DNA from 3 places in the Streptosporangium sp. NPDC051023 genome. Region 2 is predicted to be linked to each of the others. Evidence: riboswitches for the same ligand, from Rfam matches in the RefSeq annotation. Region 2 holds a riboswitch; each other region holds the start of a gene.

Region 1 (7,263 bases), on a different contig from region 2:
CCGACAGTCCCGTCCTGTCGGTCACCAGCTTGGCCGCCCACAGGTTGAAGGAGAACTCCAGCGCGACGCAGCAGAACAGCACCGCTCCCGCCAGGTGGAACCGCCAGCCGAGCCTGAGCCTGTCACCGCCGTCCCCGCTCCCGGGTGTGGTTCCGGCTTTCGCGTCCTCGCGTTCCGCGTCCTCCCGCCCGGAGTCGTCCTGTCCGGAGCCGTCTCGCTCGGAGCCGTTTTGCGCGGGGATCCACACGCGGCCGAGGGCGAGTGCGAGCAGCACGGTCATCAGCGGGGTGACCAGCAGCGCGGCCCGCCAGCCGAGCGCGCTCTGCGCCGCCAGGCTGACGAAGAACGGCGCGCCGATGCCGATGGTCCCCCCGACCGCGTTGGCCTCGCTGATCGCGGAGGGACCCGCGGGGCCGTGGTGGTCGCTGAGCACGGACATGCCCGTGTAGAGGCTGATGGCGCCCATCCCGCCCGCGAGGCCGTAGCCGAGGAGTGTGACCGGCAGCGCGTCGCCGAGGACCACCAGCAGCACCCCGGCGTTCATCCCCGCAAGGCCCGTCCAGGTCGCGGCGCGGCGGCCGATCCTCCTGATCAGCCAGGGGAGCGCCAGGCCGGTCGTGACGCCGCCGATCGCCATCATGGTGCCGTGCAGGCCCGCGACCGTCTGGGAGACGCCCTGTTCGATGCGGAGCATCGGGAGCGCGGCGCTGAGGCCGTACAGGTAGGTGGCGAAGACGCCGAGTTGTAGGTAGAGAAGCCAGGTCGGGCGATCACGGGTGAGCCGGGCGGTCACTGGTTCCCCTGCACATGCAGCTAGTGTGAAAAATCCCCCCAAACTATCTCACGTCAGGTCAAGCCTTATGGGAGAGCGGCGAGCTACGGGAGAGCGGCGAGCTGTTCGGAGAACCAGCGATGCGGGGGGAGCGCGGTCGCCGCGCAGGCCAGCCTGCCTCCTCTGCTGACGCGCTCGTCCTCCGGCATGACGAGGCCCTCGTGGATGGCCTGCGCCGTCGCCGAGACGTCGTACGGGTTCACCAGCAGCGCGTCATCGCCCAGCTCGGCCGCGGCCCCCGCCTCGCGGGACAGGATCAGCGCGCTGCGCGGCGACAGGACGGGCCCCTCCTTCGCCACCAGGTTCATCCCGTCGCGGATCGGGTTGACCAGCATCACGTCGGCGAGTCGGTAGGCGGCCAGCGACCGGGGATAGTTGTCCTGGACGTTGAGGATCAGCGGGTCCCAGTCCTCGGTGGCGTACTCGTCCTCGATCTCCAGGGCGCAGCGCTGCACCGCCGCGGTGTACTCCCGGTACTCAGGCAGGTCGTGGCGTGAGGGGTAGGCGAAGGCGAGGTGCACGACCCTGCCGTGCCACTCGGGGTGCGTCGCCAGGAACTCCCGGTAGGCGGTCAGGCCCCTGACGATGTTCTTCGACAGCTCGGTCCTGTCGATCCGCACGATCAGCTTGCGGTCGCCGACCAGCTCCCGCAGGGCGGACATGTGGGACTCGACGTCCGGTTCCGACGCGCGCGCCCAGAGCGCCTCCCCGTCGACGCCGAGGCCGTGCACGCCGATCCTGGTGGTCCTGCCCTCGTGAGTCACCGTACGGCCGGCACGGTCGACCTCGGCGCCGAGCACGCTCTCGCAGCAGTCCATGAAGGCGCCGGCCCAGCGGGCGGTCAGGAAGCCCGCGCGGTCGGCGCCCAGGATGCCTTCGAGCAGCTCGGCCGCGACCTCGTCGGGCAGCAGGCTGAAGTATTCGGGCGGGGCCCACGGGGTGTGGGAGAAATGGGCGATCCGCAGGTCGGGTCGCTCGACCCTGAGCATGGCCGGGACCAGGCCCAGGTGGTAGTCCTGCACCATCGCCTTCGCCCCGTGCGAGGCCTCTTCGGCGATCGCCGTCGCGAACGCCTCGTTGTATGCCTGGTAGGACTCCCACTCCCTGCCGAACCTGGCGTCGAACTGCGGCCTGTTCGGGGTGTCGTAGAGGAGGTGGTGGACGAACCACAGGGTGGAGTTGGCGACCGCGTTGTAGGCGCGGTGGAAGGTCGCGGCGGGGATGTCGAGCATCCGCAGCGCCCCGGTTTCGTAGCCCGCCTGGTCGAGACGGCCGCCCGGCGCCAGTCGTACGGCGCTGCGGTCGCCGTCGGAGAGGGCCGCGCAGACCCACAGGACGTCGAGGTCCTTGGCCACCTCCGACAGGCCGGAGACCAGGCCGCCGCCACCCCTGCGCATGGTCAGTGCGCCGTCCTCCGACAGGGTGAAGGAGACGGGGCCGCGGTTCGAGGCCACCAAAATCGCACTCATTTTGATCCCCTCGCCTAGGGACGTGCTTGTCCCGAAGGTTAACCAAACATAACCGGCGACCGTAGGATGTCGAGCGACTATGACCGCTGATGGGGGCTCGTGATGGCGCTGGACGAGACGACCGAGGAACTGGCCCGCGCAGCTGCCGGAGGCGACCACCGGGCGCTGGGCGAGCTGCTGAAGCGGATCGAGCCCGAGGTGCTGCGGCACTGCGGGCGGATCCTTCCCTACCGGCAGGACGCGGAGGAGGCCTCCCAGGACACCCTGCTGGCCGTGGCCCGCAACATCGGTCGCTTCGAGGGGCGGGCACGGTTCAGCACGTGGCTGCACATCGTGACCGCCAACTGCGCGCGTACCACCTACCGCTCGCTGAAGCGGCGTTCCGCCGAGCAGAGCTCGGACGAGCTGCCGCTGCACAACAAACCCGACGTCGCCCGGGTGAGCGTGATCGCCGGCTCCCGGCTTGACCTGCTCGACGCGATGGAGGCGCTCGAGGCGGAGAAGCCCGACCTGGCCCAGGCGCTGGTGCTGCGCGACATCTGCCAGCTCGACTACAACGAGGTCGCCGACCAGCTCGGCATCCCGCTCGGCACCGCGAAGTCGCGCATCCACCAGGCCCGCAAGTACGTCCAGGGAGCGCTCGGCGACGCCTACGGCTTCTGACCTCCGGCACCCGTCTCCCGACGCCCTGTCCGATCTTTGACATGCTTTGTCTCATTTGGCGAGACGGCTGGCCAGGATCGCGGCGGGGCGAGGTAGAGTGCATGAGACCTGCGTGTCAGGTCCACAACTGCATATTGCTCATCCAGAGGGGTGGAGGGACCGGCCCTGCGAAGCCCCGGCAACCCTCCCGGTTCAAGACTCGCGATCTGGCGAGGTCGGCCGGGACAGGTGCCAATTCCGGTCTGTGACCAGGGTGGTCGCAGACGAAGATGAGGGAAAGGCCTCGCTTCATGGCGCTCGCAAACACTGAAACCACCTCCTCGCTCGGCCGCGTCGACGACGTGCGCGATCGGCGTTTCGGCCCCGCCGCCGCGCTGTCCTGTCGTGAGTGCGGTGCCCGCTACGAGCTCGGCCCGAGCTTCGCCTGTATCGAGTGTTTCGGGCCCCTTGAGATCGCCTATGACTTCGGGCGTGTGACCCGAGAGCAGATCGCACAGGGGCCGACCAACATCTGGCGCTACCGTTCCCTGCTGCCGGTTCCCGAGGACGTCGCCACCAAGCCCAACATGGCGCCGGGCTGGACCAAGCTCGTCAAGGCCGACAACCTCGCGCGTGAGCTCGGCCTCCGCTCGCTGCACGTGAAGGACGACTCGGGCAACCCCACGCACTCCTTCAAGGACCGCGTGGTCGCCATCGCCGTCGAGGCGGCGAGGAACTTCGGCTTCCACACCCTCTCCTGCTCCTCGACCGGCAACCTGGCCGGTGCCGTGACCGCGGCCGCAGCGCGGGCCGGGCTCGACGCCTGCGTGTTCATCCCCGCGGACCTGGAGCAGGCCAAGATCGTCATGGCCTCCGTCTACGGTGGCAGGCTCGTCGGCATCGACGGCACCTACGACGACGTCAACCGCTTCTGCTCCGAGCTCATCGGTGACGAGCTGGGCGACAAGTGGGGCTTCGTCAACGTCAACCTGAGGCCGTACTACGCCGAGGGCTCCAAGACCCTGGCCTACGAGATCGCCGAGCAGCTCGGCTGGCGCATCCCCGACCAGATCGTCATCCCGGTCGCGTCCGGCTCCCAGCTCACGAAGATCGACAAGGCGTTCAAGGAGCTGATCGCGCTCGGTCTCGTCGAGGACAGGCCCTACAAGATCTTCGCGGCCCAGGCTGAGGGCTGCTCCCCGGTCTCCGCCGCCTACAAGGCGGGCCACGACGTGATCCGCCCCGTCAAGCCGGACACGATCGCCAAGTCGCTGGCCATCGGCAACCCCGCGGACGGTCCCTACGTGCTCGACATCGCCAGGCGCACCGGCGGTGCGGTCGAGGACGTCACGGACGCCCAGATCGTCGACGCGATCCGCCTGCTGGCCAGGACGGAGGGCATCTTCGCCGAGACCGCGGGCGGTGTCACGGTCGGTGTGCTGCGCAAGCTGGTCGAGTCGGGGAAGATCGACCCCGACGCGGAGACGGTGGTTCTCAACACGGGCGACGGCCTGAAGACCCTCGACGCGGTGGCCGACCAGGCACGCCCCACCGCCGTCATCAGGCCCTCTCTTGACGCATTTCGTGCGGTTGTCGCCTAGAACTCGTGAAAGGTACTGAATTATGAGTGTTTCTGTACGGATTCCGACGATTCTCCGTACGTACACCGACGGCGCGGCCGAGGTGAACGGAGAGGGCGAGACTCTTCGGGACGTGCTCCAGAAGCTCGACGCTGACTTCCCGGGCATCGGCGCCCGTATTCTCGATGAAACGGGCAAGATTCGTCGTTTTGTGAACGTGTACGTGGGTGATGAGGACGTCCGTTTCGCTGACAACCTGGACACGGCGACTCCGCCCGGAGTTCAGATCTCCATCATCCCGGCGGTCGCCGGAGGCTGAGCCTCGGCGAAGACCCTGAGAGGGCCCCAGGTGGGCCCGGGCGCCCGTTGTCATGAAACGGCGCCCTTCGACCGTGTTCACGACACCCGCACCGGCCTGGCCGCGTGCGGGTGTCGTGTTTTGTGATGCAAGCTCATATTTTTGAGGTCAAGACATAATGTAATATTTAACTAACTAATCGTGATAGCAAAACTATGTCAGGGCGCTGAATGCGTCCGTAAAGCGGTAGTTTGCTGGTTGACTCTGTTGCCCTACGGGCTCCCACAGGTATGGTCGAGGGCGATCGACGTAGGCGATGTCTCCGCCTCGGAGATTGAGGACATCGCGAAGGAATGGGCGGTGTCCCTCAAGCCCAGTAAGAGGAGTCGGAAGTGGCGCAAGGCACCGTCAAATGGTTCAACGCGGACAAGGGCTACGGCTTCATCGCGGTAGACGGTGGTAAGGATGTTTTCGTCCATTACTCCGCGATCATGATGGATGGGTATCGTGCGCTCGAACAGGGCCAGCGGGTCGAGTTCGAGATCACGCAGGGACAGAAGGGACCTCAGGCGGAATCCGTCCGGACAGTCTGACTCGCCTCCGTCAGAGCTCGCCGGGAACCGTCGGCGGATCCCGCGACAGCGCAGTTCGTGCGGATCGCCTCCGGAACGTTGGCCCGGCTCGTCGTTTCCATCGGCGGGCCGGGCCTTCGCCTAAGCTGAGACCAGGTCAACCGGACCTTGGCTTGCACTCGCCAGGGGAGAGTGCTAAACAGTTGGTTAGCACTCCTCATTGGTGAGTGCCAACCCTGGATCGAGACGATGGGGCCCGCCGAACGGAGTCGCGGGCCCGTATGCCGTCGCGGGCGTCGGCTCGATCTGGTGCAAGCCACCCTGTGTTTGGGAGGTCTAGCCGTATGGCAGCCAAGATGATCGCGTTTGACGAGGACGCCCGGCGCGGTCTCGAGCGTGGTATGAACCAGCTCGCGGACGCCGTCAAGGTGACCCTCGGCCCGAAGGGCCGTAACGTCGTTCTGGAGAAGAAGTGGGGCGCCCCCACGATCACCAACGACGGTGTCTCCATCGCCAAGGAGATCGAGCTCGAGGACCCGTGGGAGAAGATCGGGGCCGAGCTCGTCAAGGAAGTCGCCAAGAAGACCGACGACGTCGCGGGTGACGGCACCACCACGGCCACCGTGCTGGCCCAGGCGCTGGTCCGCGAGGGCCTGCGCAACGTCGCCGCGGGCGCCAACCCGATGTCCCTGAAGAAGGGCATCGAGGCCGCCGTCGAGCGCGTCTCCGAGGAGCTGTCCAAGCTGGCCAAGGACGTGGAGACGAAGGCGCAGATCGCCTCCACCGCCTCCATCTCCGCGGGCGACCCGCAGATCGGCGAGATGATCGCCGAGGCGATGGACAAGGTCGGCAAGGAAGGCGTCATCACCGTCGAGGAGAGCAACACCTTCGGCCTCGAGCTCGAGCTCACCGAGGGCATGCGCTTCGACAAGGGTTACATCTCGCCCTACTTCGTGACCGACCCGGAGCGTATGGAGGCCGTCCTCGACGACCCGTACATCCTCGTCGTCAACTCCAAGATCTCCGCGAACAAGGACCTGCTCCCGGTTCTCGACAAGGTCGTGCAGGCCGGCAAGCCGCTGCTGCTCATCGCCGAGGACATCGAGGGCGAGGCCCTGGCCACCCTGGTCGTCAACAAGATCCGTGGCCTGTTCCGCTCGGTCGCGGTCAAGGCGCCGGGCTTCGGTGACCGCCGCAAGGCCATGCTGGGCGACATCGGCATCCTGACCGGTGCCCAGGTCATCAGCGAGGACCTTGGCCTGAAGCTGGAGTCCACCTCGCTGGACCAGCTCGGCCGGGCTCGTCAGGTCATCGTGACCAAGGACGAGACCACCATCGTGGACGGCGCCGGTGACGCCGAGCAGATCGCGGGACGGGTCAACCAGATCCGCGCCGAGATCGAGAACACCGACTCCGACTACGACCGCGAGAAGCTCCAGGAGCGCCTCGCCAAGCTGGCCGGCGGCGTGGCCGTCATCAAGGCGGGCGCGGCCACCGAGGTCGAGCTCAAGGAGCGCAAGCACCGCATCGAGGACGCCGTCCGCAACGCCAAGGCGGCCGTCGAGGAGGGCATCGTCCCCGGCGGTGGTGTCGCGCTGCTGCAGGCCGGCGCCAAGGCCTTCGACAAGCTCGAGCTGGCGGGCGACGAGGCCACCGGTGCCGCGATCGTGAAGAAGGCCCTTGAGGAGCCGCTGAAGCAGATCGCGGTCAACGCCGGTCTCGAGGGTGGCGTCGTGGTGGAGAAGGTGCGCAACCTCACCCCGGGTGAGGGCCTGAACGCCGCCACCGGCGAGTACGTCAACCTGTTCGAGTCGGGCATCATCGACCCGGCCAAGGTGACGCGCTCCGCGCTGCAGAACGCCGCCTCCAT
Region 2 (7,263 bases):
AAGGCCGGTCGGCAGTGGACGACGCCGCGCTTGGGCGTGAGGCGTGGTCCGTGCTCGACGCGAACCGCGCGGGGGCCGCGACCGTGCCCGCGCCGGGCCTCTATCCGCACCAGTGGAACTGGGACTCGACCTTCGTCGCCATCGGCGTGTCCCGCTGTGACACCCGCAGGGCGGGGACGGAACTGCTCAGCCTCCTGGCCGGGCAATGGCGTACCGGCATGGTGCCCCACATCGTCTTCCAGCAGGGCCGCGCCGACGCCTACTTCCCCGGTCCGTCCGTCTGGTGTTCCCAGAACCATCCGGACGCCCCCACCGGAGTGCTCACCTCAGGGCTGACCCAGCCGCCCCTGCACGCCCTGGCCGTCTGGTGGATGTGGCGACATGCGAAGGACCGTGAGGAGGCGCGGGCCCTCGTCCGCGAGCTGTACCCCATGCTGGTGGCCCAGCACGACTATCTCGCCGCGAGCAGGGACCTGGGCGGAGGAGGGCTGGCCGCGATCGTTCATCCCTGGGAGTCGGGAATGGACGACAGCCCCGTGTGGGACGCCCCGCTGGACGCTTTGACCCCGGTTCCCCAGGCCTACCGGCGCGAGCCGTTCCCCGACCATCCCCTCAACGGCCACCACGACCGCTACGTCTGGCTGGCCCTGCGCTACCGCGACTCCGGCTACGACGCGGCCTACCTGCGCGAGGAGCACCCGTTCGCGGTCGAGGACCCGATGTTCAACGGCATCTGGCTCGCCTCGTGCCAGGCGCTCGCCGAGCTGGCCCCGCTGGCCGGAGCCGACCCGGGGCCGCACCGGGAGGCGGCAGAGCGGATCCGGGCCGCGCTGCTGGAGCGGCTGTGGGCCGGTGATGCCTTCCACGCCCTGGACCTGCGCGCCGGACGGCTCAGCCCGGTCTGCACCGTGGGCTGCTTTGGGCCGATGCTCGACCCCGGTCTGCCCGCGGACCGGGTGGCGAAGCTGGTGAGCGTGCTGGAGTCGGCCCGGTTCATGGGAGCCGCCGGATATCCCGTGCCGAGCTGCGAGATCCGCGCCTCCCAGTTCGATCGGTCCCGCTACTGGCGGGGGCCGTCCTGGGTGAACACCAACTGGCTGCTGCGGCAGGCGGCGGTCGTGCACGGGCTGACCGGCCTGGCGCGGCTGCTCGGCGCCTGCACCCTGCGCCTGGTACGGCAGTCGGGCTTCAGGGAGTGCTTCGACCCCTTCGACGGCAGCGGCAGAGGCAGTCGGGACTTCTCCTGGTCGGCCGCGCTCACCCTCGACCTGCTCGCCGATAACGTGGAGAAATGAAGCTCTTCAACCGGATGCCCGCCGAGGTCCGCGCGGCCGTCGTGCCGACCGACCGGGTGCTCACCTACGCCGAGGGGCCGGACGGCTACGTGATCGCGACCGACAAGGCGCTCTACCTGGGCGGGATCAGGCTGCCATGGTTCCAGGTCGATCGAGGTGTATGGGACGAGGAGGGGCTGACGGTCGTCACCACGGCGGGTGAGACCCATCGGGTGCTGCTGCCCGAGCCGGGACGGATTCCCGAGGCGGTGCGGGAGCGGGTGACCGCCTCGATCGTGGTCAGTCAGTACGCCCCGCTGGACGTCCGCGGGGGAGTGCGCCTCGTGGCGAGGAAGACCGACGGCGACCGGCTGATCTGGGAGTTCGTCTTCGACTCCGGGATGGATCCGCAGGACCCCGGCCTGCGCGCCCTCGCCGAGCAGGCCCTGGAGGAGACGCGCCGCAGCTTCGGCGTCTGAGGGCGAGTCCGAGGGCGCGTCCGAGGGCGAGTCTGAGGGCGGGGAAGACGGCTCCAATGGTTCCGGGCATGCTGAGATGCCTGGGGTGCTGTGAGGCGTCTGAGAGTGAGGTGACGCCCGGATCGGGCTCGCCGGTCTACGGATGTCCATCGACACGTGAAAGGCCCCCGAGGAGGCCTTTCCGCGGCCGATGCGGCTAATGAGGGGTGACGGCTCGTTCGTCTTCTGGCCAGCCGGTGCCTGTCTCGTCGTGCTTGTCGGCCTGCCAGTCGTCGTGTGACTGCAGGAACGGCAACCGATTCCTGGCCACGTGGGTCACCTTCGTCTTGGCCACGTCGGTGACCTGGGAGACCCGGGCGCCGACCAGGCCTGCGGCCTCCTGGACGGCCGGGCTGTCCGAAACCCGGTGGGCCATCCGCTTGAGCTGCTCGTAGCGTTCCCGGCCCGCGCGGCTCCCAAGGACGTAGCCAACCGCGAGACCTACACCGAACATCAGTCGGTAACGCATCTCCACCTCCACAACCGTCCTTGGCGGGACCCTACCCACGGATCACGAGTTGTCTCGGACCTACCCCGGAGTATCGATGCGACACACACTCCCGGAGTGCGCTAATCTATTCCTGCGCCGCAAGGAGCGGGGGGAAACGCCCCGGCCGACCAGCGCAAAGCACGATCCCGTGTAGCTCAATCGGCAGAGCAGCCGGCTGTTAACCGGCAGGTTATAGGTTCGAGTCCTATCGCGGGAGCCATATCGAAGGCCCCGGGAGCCCAGCTCCCGGGGCCTTCGCCGTCTCATGTCCTATTTAGCGGACAAATTCCCGTGAATCACGGAAAATGGGGGGCGTTGCGTCCCGTGTCACCATGCTCGCGCTCGGTGACCTGGGCGCCGCTGCCGCGGATCACAGCGATCACAGTGGGGTTAGGGACACTGTGCTGAGGGAACCGTGCCGCCCGGAACGGCATGTCGTACCCGTGAGTCGTATATGGATGGTCTTTCTGTGCCGACTTGGCCGAGGTCCTGGCGTCATGCGCAGGAAAAGGAACAAGGTGTCCGAACGGGGGTTTATGAGGGGATCTACCAGGAAGCTCATGAGAAGGTGCCCGAGCGGCCGGCGGCACCGGCGGACGTGACGGCGGCGGCCGAGGAGTACCTGAGGCTGTTCCACGCGGAGAATCCGGAGGCGGGCCCGATGCGGTCACGGCTGCGCGAGGTGCGGGTCGAGATCGCGAGGACGGGGACGTACACGCACACGCCGGACGAGCTCACCTTCGGCGCCCGGGTGGCCTGGCGGAACAGCGGCAGGTGCATCGGGCGGCTCTACTGGAGGTCGCTGCGGGTGCGCGACCGGCGCCGGGTGAGCACGGCAGAGGGAGTCGCGGTCGAATGCGTGAACCACCTCCGAGAGGTCACGTCGGGGGGCAGGATCCGGCCGACGATCACGGTGTTCGCCCAGGACCGCCCCGGGGTTTCCGGGCCGAGGATCTGGAACGAGCAGCTCATTCGCTACGCCGGATACGCGATGGACGACGGCTCCGTCGTCGGCGACCCGCGTTACACGGACTTCACCACGATGGTGCGCAAACTCGGCTGGAAGGGCGGTCCCGGCACGCCCTTCGACGTGCTTCCCCTGGCGATCTCGATGGGGGACGGGCCGCCGTTGCTCTCGACGGTCCCCGGGGACGCGGTGCTTGAGGTGCCGCTCTCCCATCCCGCGTACCCGTGGTTCGAGCGGCTGGGGCTGCGCTGGCACGCCGTACCGGCCATATCGAGCATGTGCCTGGAGATCGGCGGGGTCTGTTACCGGGCGGCGCCGTTCAACGGCTGGTACATGGGCACCGAGATCGGCGCCCGCAACCTCGCGGACGCCGACCGCTACAACCTGGTGCCGCTGATCGCCGGACATCTGGGTCTGGACACCCGCAACGACCGCTCGCTCTGGCGCGACCACGCCCTGGTCGAGCTGAACGTGGCGGTCCTGCACTCCTTCGACAGGGCGGGGGTGACGATGACCGACCACCACACCGAGGCCAGGCGTTTCCTGACCCACGTGGAACGCGAGGAGAAGGCGGGCCGGGTCTGCCCGGCGGACTGGAGCTGGATCGTCCCGCCCATCTCCGGCTCCGCGACGCCGGTCTTCCACCGCTACTACGAGAACGTGGAACTGTCGCCGAACTTCGCCAGCCACCCCGACTCCCAGGAGCGGGCGCTGGGCCGCTGGGATCTCGGAAGGTGGTGACGGGTCCCGCCGGCTTCACCGAGCGCCGCGCCCCCGTTTTCCCGCCCCTGTAGGCGCTCCGGCTGTTCGGGGGGCTCGGTTCTCGGGGGCCGGCCGTACGGTGGGGGAGGTCAGCTCACCAGGGCGAGCCAACGCGGGGGTGCGGCGAAGGGGGCCGTGCCCGAGCCGACGGCCTCCAGCAGCGCGGCGGCCGAGGCGCGGGCGTTCTCGACGACGTCCCGGGGGTAGGCGTAGCGGATCTGGTGCTCCTCGAACTCGTCCTCGTCGTCGAGGAACACCCGGCCGTCCTCGCGCAGGCGAATCACGTCGAGGTCCAGGTCGACCATGGTCACCTCGCCGTCGTTCCAGCGCGGCACGGTCGAGACGTCGCAGTAGATCTCCGTTTTGTACGGCGCCGCGTTGAACGTGGCCGTCCACCAGGCATCGCGGGGGAAGAGCATCACGAACGGCTGGTCCCAGACGATCGGTGGCTCCTCTCCCCTCCTGCCGCTGCTGCCGGCCGGGCAGCCGGTCCACACGCCGTGCTCGTCCTCGCCGAGAAGCAAGGCCGGATGGTTCCAGTGCAGAGAGCCGTCGTACTTGCGGTAGACCACCTTCACGATCTCTTGAGACATGCTCCGACTTTAAGGGTTGACAGAGATCTATGTATTTCCTACCGTCTAACTAGGTTAAGAGTGTCAGTGCAAAGCCCCGGCTGACTGACCGGCAACCCTCGCACCGCGGCGGGGTGCCCCCGGGGGAGACCAGGCGGCACGGTGGGCGTGCCGCAAGCGCGGACCCCGCAGCGGGTCACCGAGGCATGCCTGGGAGCGGCACATGTCCGAGATCACACTCAACTACGCGAGCCCTGTCGACCTGGACGCTCACGGCCGCTACCGCCCTGGTGACCGGCCGGGCCCCCGCTACCCCTTCCAAGGACGGATCACCGACGACGGCGCGGGAGAGTTCCCCGCCGAGCCCGGGCGCTACCACCTCTACGTCGCGGCGGTCTGCCCCTACGCGCAGCGCGCGGCGATCGTACGCTCCCTCAAAGGGCTGCAGGACGTGGTCTCGCTGTCCTACGTCGACGACGAGCGGGACGGCAGGGGGTGGGCGTTCCGCGAGAGGCGCGGCGCGGACCCGGTGAACGGCTTCGCCATCCTCAGGGAGGCCTACGAGGCGACCGAGCCCGGCTTCGACGGGCACGTCTCCGTGCCGGTGCTGTGGGACAGGCAAAGCGGGCGCATCGTCAGCAACGACTTCCCGGACATCACCCTCGACCTGGGCGCGAAGTTCGGCGGCGACCCCGAGGTCGACCTCTACCCCGAGGAGCTCAGGCCCGAGATCGACGCGCTCAACGCGCGGATCTACGAGTACGTCAACACGGCGGCGGGCCGCGTCGCCTCGGCCACGACCGAGGCGGAGTACCACGAGGCGAGGAAGGCCGTGATCGCCTTCCTCGAGGAACTCGACGCCAGGCTCGCCGACCGCAGGTTCCTGTTCGGCTCAGGGATCACCGAGTCGGACGTGCGGCTCTGGCCGACGCTGCTCAGGTTCGACGTGAGCGACAACCCGGGGGCCAGGATCAGTGAGCGCCCGCTGACCGCCTTCCCCAACCTGTGGGACTACGCCAGGGACCTCTACCAGCACCCCGCCTTCCACGAGAACACGGACTTCGGCGCGCTCTCGACCCCCGAGGGCGAGACCGACCCGTGGCGGGTCACGGTCGAGCCGTCGCACGCCGACTGGGACCTGCCCCATCGCAGAGCCGCGCTATGAGACGACGCGGGAGCAGGGGCCGGACACAGGGCGGCGCGTGCGGGGAGGAGCCCGGGGCGTGGCGGGAGAGGGTGGCATGAGTTCCTCCATCGCGGTCATCGGCGCGGGGCCGACCGGCACCTGCCTGGTCGAGCGGATCTGCGCCAACGCCGCCGAGCTGCTCCACTGGCCGTCCCTGGACATTCACGTGGTCGACCCGTACCCGCCGGGTGGCGGCAGGGTCTGGCGCAGGGAGCAGCCGGAGCTGCTCTGGATGAACTCCACCGCCGCCGACGTGACGCTGTTCACCGACGAGTCCGTCCAGTGCGTCGGCCCTGTTCGTCCCGGCCCCTCTCTGGCCGAGTGGCTCGGCTGCGACCCGGGGCGGTTCGTCCCCCGTCCCGTGCAGAACGCCTACCTCTCCCACGTTTTCCAGCGCGCCGTCGACACCGCCCCCCGCGGCGTCCGGGTGCACGTGCACCGGACGCGCGCGCTCGACCTCGTCGATGTGCCCGGCGGCCAGGTGGTGAAGCTGGAGGACGGCAGGAGTATCGAGGTGAACGCGGTGATCCTCGCGCAGGGGCACGGCGACGTGACCCCGTCCGCGGAGGAGCGGCGGCTGGCGGCCCTGGCCGAGGACAGCGGGCTGCGCTACCTGCCGACCGGATACACCGCCGACCTCGACCTCGGCCAGGACAGGCTGCCCGCGGGCGAGCCGGTGCTCGTGCGCGGTATGGGACTGGCCTTCGTCGACCTGATGGTGCTGCTCACCTCGGGGCGGGGCGGCCGGTTCGTCCGCGAGCACGACGGCGAGCTCGTCTACCTGCCCAGCGGGCGGGAACCGCTGCTCCACGTGGGCTCGCGGCGCGGCGTGCCGTACCACGCGAAGACCGGATACCCCTTCAGGGGCGTCCGCCCGCCGGTGCCGCGCTTCCTGACCGCGCAGGCGCTGGGGGAGGGGCCATGGAACTTCCGGCGGGACGTGTGGCCGCTGGTCGCCAAGGAACTGGCCTTCGCCTACTACCACGAGCTGGTCACCGCCCATCCGAAACGGTCCAGAGTGGGCTGGGAGGAGTTCGAGGAGGGGTTCGCGGCCGAGGAGTGGCGCAGCGCCGGGATGCGGGCGCTGATCCGCAGGGCCGTGCCCCGGCACGCCGACCGTCTCGACCTCGACAGGCTCGACCGGCCGCTCGACCGGATACGGTTCGGCGATTCGGCAGGGTTGCGTAGGTGGATGGACGGATACATGGGAGCCGACCTGGAGCGGCGTTCCGACCCTGCGCACAGCGCCGACCACGCCATGATCCTCGGGCTGCTGTCCGTCTACGGTGTCCTCGCCGAGCTGGGGATCTCCGATCCGTGGTTCAACGGCTTCTTCGGCTACATCGCCAGCGGCCCGCCAGGCCCCCGTCTCGAGGAGCTGAAGGCCCTGGCCAGGGCGGGCGTCGTCACCTTCCTGGGGGCCGACCTCAAGGTCGAGCACCGTGGCGGCCGATGGGTCGCGCGCAGCCCGACCGTGCCCGGCGCCGTCACGGC
Region 3 (7,263 bases), on a different contig from region 2:
GCAGGCGGCGGTCCTCCTCCGGCACACCGAGCATCTCGGCGATCACGGTCACCGGCAGCGGCTCGGCCACCTCGGCGACGAGGTCCCCGCCGCCGCGCTCGACAAAGGCGTCCACCAGCTCACCGGCCATCGCGGCGACCCTGGGACGCAGCGCCTCGACCATGCGCGGGGTGAACGCCTTGGAGACCAGGCGCCGCAGCCGGGTGTGGACCGGTGGCTCGACGTCCAGCATCCCGGCCCTGATCACCCGCCAGAACGGTTCCAGCAGCTCGGGGTCGTCCGGCCTGCCGAACTCGGCGTGCGTGGCCACGTGCAGGTAGGACCGGCCGAGCCTGCGGTCGCGCAGCAGCGCGTTGACGTCGGCGTGCCTGGCGACCAGCCACTGACCCGTCGGTTCGAAGAGGCTGACCGGCCGCTGCCGTCGCAGCTCGGCGTAGGCGTCGTAGGGGTGGGCGACGAACTCCGGATTCCACGGATCAAAGCGCACTCACACATGGTAATAGCGCACAAAACGGCAATCCCGATTTCCTCGCTGGGGTTCCGGAGCCCGATCACCCTGACCCCAGGGCCCCGGCCACCTCGCTCTCAGGAGTCGGGGCGCCGCTCCGCCTCGCTGCCCGGGTCCGGCTCGTTCCCCGTTTCGTGGACCAGGGCCTGCCCCGCCGGTCGCGCGGCGCTCGACCTGCGACGCGCCCGGATGTTCAGCAGCTCGACCACCAGCGAGAACGCCATCGCGAAGTAGATGTATCCCTTGGAGATGTGCTGCTCGAAGCCCTCGGCGAGGAGCACCACGCCGATCAGCACCAGGAAGGACAGCGCGAGCATCTTGATGGTCGGGTGCTTGTCCACGAAGCGGCTGATCGGTCCGGAGGCGAAGAGCATCACGATGACCGCGACGATGACCGCGATGACCATGACGGCGAGTTCGTCGACCATGCCGACCGCGGTGATCACCGAGTCGAGGGAGAACACGATGTCCAGCAGCATGATCTGGACGATCACCGACGCGAAGGACGTGGCCGCCGCCCTGCCGCCGCCCGAGTGGTCCGAGCCGTTCTCGGTGTGGCCGTGGATCTCGTGGACGCTCTTGGCCAGCAGGAACAGGCCGCCGAGGATCAGGATCAGATCGCGGCCCGATATCTCGTGACCGAAGATCTCGAACAGCGGGGCGGTGAGCCGTACCACCCACGACAGGGCCAGCAGCAGCGCGAGGCGGCTGACCAGGGCGGCCAGCAGGCCCAGCTTGCGGGCGTTGTCGCGCTGTTCCGGTGGGAGCTTCCCGGCCAGGATCGAGATGAAGATGATGTTGTCGATGCCCAGCACGATCTCCAGGGCGATCAGGGTGAGCAGCCCTATCCAGCTCGCCGGGTCGGTCACCCAGTCCATCGTGTCCTCCAGTCCTCGGATCCCGGCCGGGCCGAACGCCCGCCTCAACCGCGTCCGCCGCCTACGGCGACGCCCTCGCCGCGCCCGCCGTACACGGCGGCACCTCCAGCGTGCCCGTTCTCCGGGCACCGGTACGGCGAGCGATGACACCAGGCCGACCGGCGCCCGTGAGCTGCGCGTGACCTGGTGAACGTTCCCGGTTACAGCACCAGACGATCGGACACAGCAGGAAGTTCCTCCGGATCACCGCCGAAACCCCCTCCTCCTGCCCCGCCCGTCCCGCTCTCCTCGTCCCACGCGTCCCGGCCTCTCCCCGATGAACCGCCGCCCTGCATGTCCCGCACGTCCCGGCCGTTCCCCCATGAACCGCCGCCCCGCACATCCCGCGCATCCCGCACATCCCGCACGTCCCGCACGTCCCGGCCGCTCCCCAGTGAACCGCCGCCCCGTTCCCCGGACTTGCCAAGCACGGCCCCGGTATGGGTATAGTCCGATCCGTAGGTCATGAGTGCCAGTGACAAGCCCCGGCTCGCTGGCCGGCAACCCTCGCGTCCGCGGCGGGGTGCCCCGGGTGAGGACCTGGTCCGGCACGAGGTGTGTCGGGCAAGCGCGGGCTCCACGCACCAACGCCATTGGCTTGGGGTCCGATGACCTCCAAGGAGAGCTGGCGTGTCCACACTGACGATCTTCACCTCCGCCGGAAGCACCGCCACCCCCTCGGGAATCACGACCGCGGCGACCGCCGTGACCGTCCCGGCGACCCGCGTCTCCGACGACCGCCGGATCCCCTCGGTGCTCGGTTCCGACCTCGAGGTGCCGGTCAAGGGCGGCAGGCTCGTCCGATACGCCAACCTCGACTACGCCGCGAGCGCCCCCTGTCTGGAGCCGGTGAGCGCCGCCGTCGCCGCCGCGCTCCCGGCCTACTCCAGCGTCCACCGCGGCGCCGGATACGCGTCCCAGCTGACCACCGCCCGCTACGAGCAGGCCAGGCACACGGTGCGCGCCTTCGCCGGAGCCCGCCCCGACGACTCGGTGATCTTCACCAGGAACACGACCGACGCCACCAACCTGCTGGCCCGCAGCCTGCCCGCCGGGACCACCACCGTGGTCTTCGACACCGAGCACCACGCCTCGCTCCTGCCGTGGGCCGACGCCGTACGGCTGCCCGCCCCCGCCTTCCCCGGTGAGGCCGTACGCGCGGCCGACAACGCGCTGGCCGCGATCGAGGGCCCCAAGCTGCTGGTCGTGACCGCGGCCTCCAACGTGACCGGCGAGCTGTGGCCGATCGCCGCCCTGGCCCACATCGCCCACCGTCACGGCGCCCGCATCCTCGTCGACGCCGCCCAGCTCGTCCCACACCGCCGCCTCAACCTGACCGCGCTCGACCTGGACTACGTGGTCTTCTCCGGTCACAAGCTCTACGCGCCGTTCGGCACGGGCGCGCTGATCGGCCGCGCCGACTGGCTGACGGAGGCCGAGCCGTACCTCAAGGGCGGTGGCGCGGTGAAGGCCGTGAACGACGACGAGACCGAGTGGCACGCCGACCCCGAGGCGCGTCACGAGGCGGGCACGCCGAACGTCCTCGGCGCGGTTGCGCTGGCCGCCGCCTGCGACGCCCTGAGCGCGACCGGCTGGGACGTGCTGGTGCGCGAGGAGGAGCGTCTTCTCGGCCGCCTCCGTGCCGGTCTCGCGAGCATCGAGGGCGTCCACGAGCTGTCCCTGTGGGGCCCCGACCACCCGCGCGTCGGCATCGTCTCCTTCGTGGTCGACGGTTTCACCGCCCGTGAGGTCGCCGAGGCCCTGTCGGGCGAGTACGGCATCGGCGTCCGCGACGGCAAGTTCTGCGCCCACCCCTTCGTCCGCCACCTCCTGGGCGCGAAGGACGGCGGCTGCGACGACGTCACCGCCTCCGCGGTGCGCGCCTCCATCGGCATCGGGAGCACGCAGGAGCACGTCGACCGCCTGATCACGGCTCTGCAGGATCTTGTCACGCGTCGGTGACGTGACAGCATGGGGCCTATGAGTGAGCCTCGTGCCCCGGGCACGCCCCGGGAAGTGAACGTGGGAATCGGGGCCGGAGCCGACGCCGTCGCGGGAGCGCGCGGCAAGGAGCTCGCGACCGAGGACATGGTCCTGAACATCGGCCCGCAGCACCCGTCGACCCACGGGGTGCTGCGGCTGCGGCTCACGATGGACGGCGAGCGGATCAGCTCGGCCGAGCCGGTCGTCGGCTACATGCACCGAGGCGCGGAGAAGCTGTTCGAGGTCAGGGACTACCGGCAGATCATCGTGCTGGCCAACCGGCACGACTGGCTTTCCGCGTTCGCGAACGAGCTGGGCGTCGTGCTCGCGGTCGAGCGGATGCTCGGCATGGAGGTGCCGGTCAGGGCGGTTTGGACGCGCACGCTGATGGCCGAGCTGAACCGGGTGCTCAGCCACCTGATGTTCCTCGGCTCCTATCCCCTGGAGCTCGGCGCGATCACCCCGGTCTTCTACGCGTTCCGGGAGCGCGAGACCCTCCAGGCCGTGATGGAGGAGATCTCCGGCGGCCGGATGCACTACATGTTCAACCGGGTCGGCGGCCTCAAGGAGGACCTGCCGCTCGGCTGGCTCGGCCGGGTCTCCCAGGCCGTCGCGGACGTGCGGCGGCGGCTGCCCGACATCGAGAACCTGATCGCGGGCAACGAGATCTTCCTCGCCCGCACGGTCGGGGTCGGGGTGCTGGACCGCGAGACGATCATGCAGTACGGCGTGAGCGGCCCCATCGCCCGCGCCTCGGGCGTCGACCTCGACCTGCGCAGGGACGACCCCTACCTCGCGTACCGCGAGCTGCCGCTGAGGGTCGTGACCCGCTCCGCCGGAGACTGCAACGCGAGGTTCGAGGTGCTGCTCGAACAGGTGAAGGTCTCCCTGGACCTCGCGGACGCCTGCGTGGCACGGCTCCGCGAGCTGCCCCAGGGGCCGATCAACCAGCGCCTGCCCAAGGTGCTGAAGGTCCCCGAGGGACACACCTACGCCTGGACGGAGAACCCGCTCGGTATCAACGGCTACTACCTGGTCTCCCGGGGCGAGAAGACCCCGTGGCGGCTCAAACTCCGGTCCGCCTCGTATAACAACGTCCAAGTATTGCGGGAAATGTTGCCGGGGCACCTGGTTTCCGACATGGTGGCCATTCTGGGGTCGATGTTCTTCGTGGTCGGCGACATCGACAAGTGACCCTGGAGGACGTCGGCGCGTGACCGTGAACGGCGCCGACGGGTGAGTCGCGGAAGGGGGCCGCATGAGCGAGCGCGCGGACGCCATGTCTCGTGCCGGAAGCGGGCAACGGGACAAGTACGTCGACTGGCTCCGCGCGGTCAGTCTGATCGTCGTCGTGGTCTGGCACTGGGCATTCACGATCCTGCAGTGGGGTCCCGAGGGGCCCTCACCGACGAGCCCGCTGGGCTTCACCTCGGGGTTGTGGATCCTCACCTGGCTGCTGCAGGTGCTGCCGCTCTTCTTCTACGTGGGCGGACACGTCCACCTGCTGTCGTGGAACCGCGCCTGCGAGCGCGGCGTCGGCATCGGCGCCTTCGTGTGGCGGCGCATCCGGGCCCTGGCGATCCCGGCGCTGGTTCTGGCCATCGTGTGGCTCGCCTTCGGCGCGGTCGTCAACTGGGTCTTCGGGATCACCTGGATCGGCCGGGCCGTGGTGCTCGTGCTGAGCCCGCTGTGGTTCATCGGCGTCTACCTGGTGCTGATCGCCCTGCTGCCCGTCATGCTCTGGCTGCACCGGCGCTTCGACGTGCTGATCCTCATCTGGCTCGGCGGCGCGGCGCTGGCCGTCGACGTGCTGCGACTGCGCTACGGGTTCGAGGCGATCGGCTGGCTCAACATGGTCATCGTCTGGGGACTGGCGCACCAGGCGGGCTTCTTCTACGACCGGATGGTCGCCCTGCCCCGGCGGCTGGACGTGGCCACCCTGTGGACGGGCCTGTTCGCCCTCTTCGGCCTGGTGTACTCGGGGATCTACCCGGGCTCGATGGTCGGGGTGCCCGGCGACAGGCTGTCCAACATGGCGCCGCCGACCTTCGTCATCGTGGCACTGCTGATCTTTCAGGTCGGCCTGGTCGAGGTGCTGCGCCCCTCCATGGAACGCCTGCTTGAGCGTCCCCGGTGGCGGTGGACGAACGAGACGATCAACCGGTTCGCGCTGCCGCTGTTCCTGTTCCACACCACCGGGATGGCGATCCTGCTGGGAGTGTTCTGGGCCCTGACCGGCGGCCCGCCCGGGAGCCAGGTGCCACCCGACCTGCTGTGGTGGCTGGAACGCCCGCTGGCGGTCGCCGGTCCGCTGCTGTGCACGATCCCGTTCCTGCTCCTGTTCGGCCGCAGACGTACGCCCGAATCCCGGCGATAGCCGACCGCCCGTCATGGGGGAGCATGCGGTTCCCGGGCCGCCTCGCCCGGCGACGGGAATCCCGAGTTCCCTCGAGACCAGGATCGGCGTTTTTTGGGACCGGGATCGGCCGGACAGCGAAAAGGGTCAGCCGGATCGGCGCTTCCGCAACCATATAAGAGCCCAGATAAGAGCTACGACGACATCCACCGAAAAAATGATCAAAAGTCCGGGAGGCCCTGCCTGAAAGGCGGCGATACGCGACTCGGTTTCGACCACACTCGGATCATCCGCACTATAGACGATCGGAATCTTATCGCCCTTGGCGTACTCCCCCTCGATCTCCGCAACACGCTGATGCACGCCTCCGGCAAAAGTGATCTTGGCGTAGTAGGCGGGGGCGCTTCTCCTCCGCGGCTCGGATCTGATGGACACCACTGTCGCGGTGCCCCGAACGCCGTGAAGCTGCAGATCGGTAAGCCTTATGTTGGTCATCACCATTACGACATGAACGACACCCCATAAAATGATCAGCAAGAAAACGACGAGTACCGAAACAGCGCGTAGGGCACGGCGCTCCCAGTCCGGCTCGTCAAACGACATGAGGTGCCAACGTAACCATCTGATCATCAGCCCTGACCTCCCACACCGAACGGCAGCGGAATCATCGGCCACAGGGGGCGTCCCCGGCACCTCCCTCCGTCCCTCCAGGGGCGGCGGCCGATCAGTACGCCCAACAGTCTGCATTGACAACAAATCGACGCGCCATGTTTCTGAGCGCCGCAAGCAATCTGTTATCGGCCGTGAACAGCGTGGACGCCGAGCGTTCATTCAGGCTGTGAAATCCCATTAAAGACCGTGTCCGAAATTAGATTTACATAACCAGTCAAACTGAAACTCCCATGGGTGAAGCCCCGACCGCCGGTCAGGGTGCCGTGGCCAGCTTGCGGATGACGGATTCCGCCAGCTCGGCCGCGGAGGCCACGCTGCCCAGATCGACGTTGTCGGGAACGTCGGTGTCGAGGTGATAGTGAGTGATCAGTTTGTCGTGGTCGAGCGAGACGATCGTGGCGACGGGATATCCGTGACGCCGGGGGACCTCACTGTCCGTGCTGTTGCGCGAGCGCAGTCCCCGCAGGAGCGGCACGCCGATGTCGCGCGCGCACCGCGCGACGAACTCGCGGAAGGGCCTGGGATAGTCGCGCATCAGCACGGGCCCCTCGCCTTCGAGGAGTGCGAGCCTGCCGGACCCCACGCTCTCCAGGTTGATGAAGCAGGTGCCGGGGCCGAGGCTCGGGAAGTGCTCGCGGGCGAATCCGCGGATGCCCTCCTGCAGTGCCTCTTCGGCTCCCGCGGACAGGAAGACGACCCGCAGCCCGGAGATCGGGTTCCGCTGGAGCGCCTCCGCGACGCAGACCAGCGCGGCCACACCGGAGAGGTTGTCGTTGGCCCCCGGTACGGCGGGCCGACGGCCGATATCGATCATGGCCGCCAGGTTG

The links. A riboswitch is a leader RNA that binds a small molecule or an ion and turns the genes downstream of it on or off. The one in region 2 is predicted to bind S-adenosylmethionine.
Region 1: linked by a shared signal. The riboswitch ahead of thrC (threonine synthase) and the one ahead of AB0395_RS29610 (glutathione S-transferase C-terminal domain-containing protein) in region 2 are both predicted to bind S-adenosylmethionine.
Region 3: linked by a shared signal. The riboswitch ahead of AB0395_RS31255 (aminotransferase class V-fold PLP-dependent enzyme) and the one ahead of AB0395_RS29610 (glutathione S-transferase C-terminal domain-containing protein) in region 2 are both predicted to bind S-adenosylmethionine.

The regions. Positions count from the first base shown of each region.
Region 1 covers NZ_JBFBCE010000003.1:25,281-32,543, forward strand. Annotated here, with positions in the region: gene AB0395_RS02695 (MFS transporter) at 1-793, opposite strand, end outside; gene AB0395_RS02700 (trehalose-6-phosphate synthase) at 877-2,307, opposite strand; gene AB0395_RS02705 (RNA polymerase sigma factor) at 2,404-2,964, shown strand; SAM riboswitch class I at 3,100-3,240, shown strand; gene thrC (threonine synthase) at 3,255-4,544, shown strand; gene AB0395_RS02715 (MoaD/ThiS family protein) at 4,567-4,842, shown strand; gene AB0395_RS02720 (cold-shock protein) at 5,214-5,414, shown strand; gene groL (chaperonin GroEL) at 5,738-7,263, shown strand, end outside.
Region 2 covers NZ_JBFBCE010000052.1:33,335-40,597, forward strand. Annotated here, with positions in the region: gene AB0395_RS29580 (hypothetical protein) at 1-1,295, shown strand, start outside; gene AB0395_RS29585 (hypothetical protein) at 1,292-1,753, shown strand; gene AB0395_RS29590 (YtxH domain-containing protein) at 1,950-2,261, opposite strand; tRNA gene AB0395_RS29595 (tRNA-Asn) at 2,427-2,502, shown strand; gene AB0395_RS29600 (nitric oxide synthase oxygenase) at 2,851-3,990, shown strand; gene AB0395_RS29605 (DUF402 domain-containing protein) at 4,101-4,604, opposite strand; SAM riboswitch class IV at 4,657-4,769, shown strand; gene AB0395_RS29610 (glutathione S-transferase C-terminal domain-containing protein) at 4,807-5,748, shown strand; gene AB0395_RS29615 (FAD/NAD(P)-binding protein) at 5,825-7,263, shown strand, end outside.
Region 3 covers NZ_JBFBCE010000058.1:30,358-37,620, forward strand. Annotated here, with positions in the region: gene AB0395_RS31240 (cytochrome P450) at 1-487, opposite strand, end outside; gene AB0395_RS31245 (TerC family protein) at 586-1,386, opposite strand; gene AB0395_RS31250 (hypothetical protein) at 1,388-1,576, shown strand; SAM riboswitch class IV at 1,887-2,002, shown strand; gene AB0395_RS31255 (aminotransferase class V-fold PLP-dependent enzyme) at 2,131-3,387, shown strand; gene AB0395_RS31260 (NADH-quinone oxidoreductase subunit D) at 3,406-4,602, shown strand; gene AB0395_RS31265 (acyltransferase) at 4,667-5,785, shown strand; gene AB0395_RS31270 (DUF3592 domain-containing protein) at 5,912-6,367, opposite strand; gene AB0395_RS31275 (M28 family peptidase) at 6,690-7,263, opposite strand, start outside.